DNA from 2 places in the Bradyrhizobium sp. LB8.2 genome. Region 1 is predicted to be linked to the other one. Evidence: riboswitches for the same ligand, from Rfam matches in the RefSeq annotation. Region 1 holds a riboswitch; the other holds the start of a gene.

Region 1 (3,407 bases):
TCAGCGCGTCGGCGACGTCGTTGACAATATGTGCGTCCAGTTGGGATGAATTGGTCATGTCAACACCTCGTGGCCCGGATGATCACTACACCCGAAAGTGCTTGCTCAGCTTCAGGCCCTGTGCCTGGTAGTTCGAGCCGATGCGCTGACCGTACATGGCGTCGGGGCGGGCCAGCATCTTCTCGTAGACGAGCCGGCCGACGATCTGGCCGTGCTCGAGGATGAAAGGCACTTCGCGCGAGCGGACCTCGAGCACGGCGCGCGATCCCAGCCCGCCCGCACCGGCATAGCCGAAGCCGGGATCGAAAAATCCGGCGTAATGCACGCGGAACTCGCCGACGAGCGGATCGAACGGCACCATCTCTGCGGCGTAATCGGGCGGCACCTGCACGGCCTCTTTCGACGCGAGGATGTAGAACTCGCCGGGATCGAGGATCAAATTGCCGTCGGGACGCGCCGCGATCGGCTCCCAGAAATCGTCAACCGCGTAGCCGGCGCGGCGATCGACGTCGATGACGCCGGTGTGGCGCTTGGCGCGGTAGCCGACAAAGCCGCCGCTCTTTTCGCCGGAGAGATCGACAGACACCGCGACGCCGCCGGTGAGATCGGCATCGTCGACGTCGACGAGACGCTCGGTCGCGTGCAGCGCCTCGAGCTCGTCGATGTTGAGGATGGCATCGCCGGTGCGGAAGCGTACTTGCGACAAGCGCGAGCCCTCGCTGACCAGCACCGGGAACGTCTTCGGGCTGATCTCGGCATAGAGCGGGCCGTGATAGCCGGCGCCGATCATGTCGAAGCGGCGGGTGCCGTCGGCGATCACGCGGGTGAAAACGTCGAGCCGGCCGGTCGAGCTCTTCGGGTTGGCGGCCGCGACGATTTCCGGCGGCAGCGCGAGGCTTTCGAGCAGCGGCACGATGTAGACGCAGTTTGTCTCCAGCACCGCGCCGTCGGCAAGGCTGAACTCGTGCAGCTTCAACTCGTCGATGCGCTCGGCGACGGTGGCGCCGGGACCGGGCAGGAAGCTGGCGCGAACGCGATAGGCGATGTCGCCGAGGCGAAGGTCGAGGCTTGCCGGCTGGATCTGGCTTTCGACGAAGTCGTATGCGGGCAGGATGAGACCGCCCTCCGCCATTGCCGCGATCATGCGGTCGGGCAGGATACCATTGGCGTCGGCGGCAACCGTGAAAGTCAACCGAGGGTCCTCATCAGGGGGGCAAATGCATCCCGACATGCGGGAAATACTAGCGTTTTACGGCTATCCGATGGACGTCTTGACGGAAAGGGCATTGCGGAATATGAGCATGACTTATCCCGTGGTGATTTGAGCCGGCCGGCTTGCAGCCACGTTAAATAAGTCGCTAAACAGGCCGGGGACCTCTGTGATCCCGGCCCGTGGAGATATTCCAGGCCGGTTTTTTTGTGACCATTTTCGATGGTCACGCAGAGGAGGTCCTATGTCGAAGTCCCCGGCGCCAACCGCACAATACCGTCCCGAAACCCGTCTGGTCCATTCCGGTACCCTGCGCTCGCAATATGGCGAGACGTCGGAGTCGCTGTTCCTGACCCAAGGCTACGTCTACAACAGCGCCGAGGAGTGCGAGGCGCGGTTCAAGGGCGAGGACCCCGGCTTCATCTATTCGCGCTACTCCAACCCGACCATCCAGATGTTCGAGCGCCGCATGATCGAGCTCGAAGGCGCCGAAGCGGCGCGCTCGGCCGCGACCGGCATGGCCGCGGTGACGACCGCGATCCTGGCGCCGCTCAAGGCCGGCGATCACGTCGTGGCCTCGCGCGCGCTGTTCGGCTCGTGTCTCTACGTCGTGCAGGATTTGCTGCCGCGCTATGGCATCGAGACGACGCTGGTCGACGGGCTCGATCTCGACCAGTGGCAGCGCGCGGTGAAGCCGAACACCAAGACGTTCTTCCTGGAGAGCCCGACCAATCCGACGCTCGACGTGCTCGACATTCCCGGGATTGCCGAGATCGCGCACAGCGGCGGCGCGCGGCTGATCGTCGACAACGTGTTCGCCACCCCGATCTGGCAGAGCCCGCTCGCGCTCGGCGCCGACGTCGTGGTCTATTCCGCGACCAAGCACATCGACGGCCAGGGCCGCTGCCTCGGCGGCATCATCCTGTCCTCGGAAGCGTTCATCGCCGAGCACATCCACAATTTCATGCGCCAGACCGGGCCGTCGATCTCGCCGTTCAACGCCTGGGTCCTGCTCAAGGGCCTGGAGACGCTGGGCGTGCGCGTGCGCGCGCAGACCGAGACGGCGGCGCGCATCGCGGACGTGCTGGCGAGCCATCCGAAGATTTCGCGGCTGGTGTTTCCCGGCCGCGCCGATCATCCGCAGGCTGCATTGGTGAAGAAGCAGATGCGCGGCGGCTCGACGCTGGTCGGCTTCGAGGTCAAGGGCGGCAAGCAGGGTGCGTTCCGCGCGCTCAACGAGCTCAAGCTGGCCAAGATCTCGAACAATCTCGGCGACGCCAAGAGCCTCGTCACGCATCCCGCCACGACGACGCATCAGCGCCTGAAGCCGGAGGATCGTGCCGCCCTCGGCATCAGCGAGGGTTTTATCCGCTTCTCGGCGGGGCTCGAGCATCCGGATGATCTGATCGAAGATCTGACCGCGGCGCTGGAGAAGGCGTGAGGTGCTGGTCGTCCCGGCCCCCGTGCGCAATTGCGCACTAGGCCGGGACGACCATTACATCGGTCGGTACGTCCGCACGTCCGCCGGCACGTTCACACCGAGCTTGATCTGGCCGACGGAACGGATGATGTCGTCGCCGAGGAGCTGGGCGAAGCAGGCGTAGCCCCAATCGTTCATGTGCAGGCCGTCGGCGATCACAAAACTCTCGACCGGAAGCGATTGCTTTTCGTGCCAGTCGCGCATCACCTCGAAGCGCGGGAAGATGCCGACGTGACGGAGCTCGGCGACCTTGCCGAGCAGCTTCACCATCTTGCCGGCGCTCTCCGCGCGCTGGTTGACGGCGGGCGAATATTGCGGATCGACCAGCACGACGTCGGCATCGCCGGCGGCCTGGATGCGGCCGATGCCGTCCTCGACCATCTTCGCGGTCTCGCCGGGATCGAGATTGCGCAGCACGGCATTGGTGCCGACCTGCCAGATCACGAGATCCGGATGCACGTCGATCACCGCCTTCTGGAGCCGCTTCATCATCTCGGGCGCGTCCTCGCCGCCGACGCCGGCATTGACGACCGTGATATCGGCGGTCGGATAATGCCGGTGCAGCTGCGCGGCAAGGCGATTGGGATAGTTGAACTCCGGCGAGCTCGCGCCGAATCCTGCGGTCGACGACGAGCCGAACGCGACGATGACGACGGGCTGGCCGGCGACGAGCTTGCCCGCGACATGCGGCAGCGTGCCCATCGCCTTCGCGCCGCC
Region 2 (3,407 bases), on a different contig from region 1:
GCTACGCTCGCAATGACGAAAAACTACTTCCTGCCGCCCCGCGTCAGCAGAAACACGCCCTGCTCGCCGAACAGATTCCACACCCACCACGGCATCCGCAGCCGCAGCGGGCGGCCGTAGAGGTCGAGCGCCTCGGCACGTTCCATCTTGACGTCGATCGCGTCGCAGAGCTCGACGAAATCCTTGATGGTGCAGAAATGAATGTTGGCGGTGTCATACCAGCTTGCGGGCAGATTTTCCGTGCGCGGCATGTGGCCTCCAATCAGGAGCTGGAGCCGCATCTTCCAGAAGCCGAAATTCGGGAACGACACGATGGCGCGGCGGCCGATGCGCAGGAGGTTCTCCAGCACGACCTTGGGCTGCCGCGTCGCCTGCAGCGTCTGCGACAGGATCACGTAGTCGAAAGCGTCGTCGGGATAATTGATGAGGTCGGTGTCGGCATCGCCCTGCACCACCGCGAGCCCCTTGGCGACGCAGCGGTTGACGCCCTCGCGCGACAGCTCGATGCCGCGGCCGTCGATGCCGCGGGTCTCGAGCAGCTGCAGCAGGTCACCCTCGCCGCAACCGACGTCGAGCACCTTCGAGCCCGGCTTGACCATCTCCGCGACCAGCAGATGGTCGGCGCGAAACTGACCGGATTGCCCGGTGGCAAGACCACCCAGCGGCAACGCTTCCTGTACAGACATGGCTATCCGTCCCTGAGGGTGAGTCCGCGGGCCTTGCCTGCCGATTGCAGGAAGGCGCGGGAGATATCAAGGAATTCGGGCACGTCGAGCAAGAAGGCGTCGTGGCCGCGATCGGTCTCGATCTCGGCGAACGACACCCGCGCGCTCGATGCGTTCAGCGCATGTACCAGCGCGCGCGATTCCGAGGTCGGGAACAGCCAGTCGCTGGTGAAGGAAACCACGCAGAAGCGGGTCTGGATTGCCGCGAACGCCTTCGCCAGCACGCCGCCATGGTCGCCGGCGATGTCGAAATAATCCATCGCCCGCGTCAGATAAAGATAGGAATTGGCGTCGAAGCGCTCGACGAAGGACGAGCCCTGGTAACGCAGATAGGACTCGACCTGGAAGTCGGCATCGAACGAGAAGGTCGGCAGTTCGCGGTCCTGCATGCGCCTGCCGAATTTGCGATGCAGCGCGGCGTCCGAGAGATAGGTGATGTGCGCCGCCATCCGCGCCACAGCGAGGCCGCGATGCGGATGGAGGCCGTGCTCGGCATAGCCGCCACTGTGCCAATCGGGATCGGCCATCACGGCCTGCCGGCCAAGCTCGTGGAACGCGATGTTCTGCGCCGAGTGCCGCGTCGAGCAGGCAATCGCCAGCGCGGAGAACACGCGACTCGGATACGCCGCGGTCCATTGCAGCACTTGCATGCCACCCATCGAGCCGCCGACCACCGCGAACAGCGTGTCGATGCCGAGCCGGTCAATCAGCATGGCCTGCGCGCGCACCATGTCGGGGATGGTGATGACAGGAAAATCGAGGCCCCAGACCTTCCCGGCCGCGGGATTGATCGAAGCCGGACCGGTCGAGCCCATGCAACCGCCGATCACGTTGGAGCAGATGATGAAGTAGTGTTGAGGATCGATCGGTCGGCCGGGGCCGACCAAGGTGTCCCACCAGCCGGGTTTGCCGGTGACGGGATGGACGTTGGCAACATGCTGGTCGCCGGTCAGCGCATGGCAGAGCAGAACAGCGTTGGAGCGATCGGCGTTGAGCACGCCATAGGTTTGATAGGCGATCTGGAACGGGCTGAGATCGACACCGCAATCGAGCCGCAGCGGCTGCTCCGTGCCGAACTGCGCGACCTGCGAGCTCGGATGATCCACCTCGTGCGACCGCTCGTCGGCAGTGATCGCGGGACTCGGAATTGACTGGACGCCAACCATCTGACCATCGACCTTGTTTGCGATCGTAGTGGTGACCGCATTGACATCAGGCCATAAAAAACCCGGCCTGAACGATAGGTTCGGCCGGGATCGAAAGGGTCCCCGGCCTGTTTAGCGAGTTTTTTAACGTGGCTGCAAGCCGGCCGGCTCAAATGACCACGGAACGCGTAAAAGCTACCGTCTTGGACGGTTTTCGTCAAGTCGCGGCCCGGATCAACCAAATTCGCCTGTCGCGCCATCGGTGGAACGGGTCCCATTTCCCTTTGCATTTCTCTTTGCTTTCGCGGCCCTGACTGCCTAATCAGGACAGATAGCAGCGGTGTCGGCTCGACTGATCCGCATTGGAACGCCCTCAACAACGCCTGTCAGACATGTCCCAACGTCCGCCCGCGCCACCATCTCTCCAGGAATTGCGCAAGGAGATCGACGCGATCGACGAGGGCATGCACCGTCTGTTGATGCAGCGCGGCGACATCATCGATCGCCTGATCCAGGTGAAGCAGACCCAGGAGGTCGGCTCGGCGTTCCGTCCGGCGCGCGAGGCTTCCATGATGCGTGACCTCGTCCAGCGTCATCGCGGCATCCTGCCGCTCGACACGGTCGAGAGCATCTGGCGCGTCATCATCGCGACCTTCACCTATGTCCAGGCGCCGTTCTCGGTGCACGCCGACATCTCCGCAAGCGAGCCGGCCATGCGCGATTCCGCGCGATTCCATTTCGGCTTCACCGTGCCTTACGTCGCGCATTTCAGCGCGCAGGCGGCGGTCGAGGCCGTCGCGAAGTCCAAGGGCGATCTGGCACTGGTCTCGGCGACCTCGAGCCGCACGCCATGGTGGCTGTCGCTGGAAGAAGCCGGTGCGCCAAAGATCATCGCGCGGCTGCCCTTCGTCGAGCGCGCGGACCATCCGGCGGCGTTGCCCGTGTTTGCGGTCTCGCGCGTCGCCGACAGCGCCCTGGTGACGGAGGTCGAGACCTTCAGCGTGCGCGTGTCGGGGTGGAACGCCGAGGTCGCGCGCGCCCTGTCGCCGCTCGCCGAGATCGTGGCCGTGCCCGATATCGCCTTCGACGGCGCCGCGCTGCTGGTCTCGATCACCGCGACGAGCAGCCTCGACAAAATCAAGACTGCCCTGATCGAAGCGGGGGCCTCGGTGCGCTCCACGGCCCTCGTCGGCAGCCACGCAACGCGCTATACGGTGCCCCCGACCGGGTCGAAATCGTAAGTCGCGAACCGCCTAAGCCACTCCGGAGTTGAAGATGTCCCGCCCCATGCCGAATCCCGGCATTCTCGATATTGCGCCCTACACACCCGGCAAGAGTCCGGTGGCGGAGCCGGGCCGCAAGGTGTTCAAGCTCTCGGCCAACGAGACGCCGTTCGGGCCCTCGCCGAAGGCGATCGAGGCGTTCAAGAACGTTGCGGATCATCTGGAAGACTATCCGGAAGGAACCTCGCGCGTGCTGCGCGAAGCGATCGGGCGCACCTTCGGGCTCGATCCCAATCGCATCATCTGCGGCGCCG

Evidence for each region. Region 1 has a riboswitch for S-adenosylmethionine ahead of ABIB06_RS11835 (O-succinylhomoserine sulfhydrylase). Riboswitches for the same ligand answer to the same signal wherever they lie in the genome.
Region 2: linked by a shared signal. The riboswitch ahead of metX (homoserine O-acetyltransferase MetX) and the one ahead of ABIB06_RS11835 (O-succinylhomoserine sulfhydrylase) in region 1 are both predicted to bind S-adenosylmethionine.

What each region holds. Positions count from the first base shown of each region.
Region 1 is NZ_JBEPQV010000007.1:208,152-211,558, reverse strand. Features, by position in the region: gene ABIB06_RS11845 (PAS domain-containing protein) at 1-58, opposite strand, end outside; gene ABIB06_RS11840 (2'-deoxycytidine 5'-triphosphate deaminase) at 86-1,231, opposite strand; SAM riboswitch at 1,304-1,383, shown strand; gene ABIB06_RS11835 (O-succinylhomoserine sulfhydrylase) at 1,455-2,651, shown strand; gene ABIB06_RS11830 (SGNH/GDSL hydrolase family protein) at 2,706-3,407, opposite strand, start outside.
Region 2 is NZ_JBEPQV010000022.1:93-3,499, forward strand. Features, by position in the region: gene metW (methionine biosynthesis protein MetW) at 24-686, opposite strand; gene metX (homoserine O-acetyltransferase MetX) at 689-1,891, opposite strand; SAM riboswitch at 1,982-2,061, opposite strand; gene ABIB06_RS24420 (chorismate mutase) at 2,263-3,111, shown strand; gene hisC (histidinol-phosphate transaminase) at 3,146-3,407, shown strand, end outside.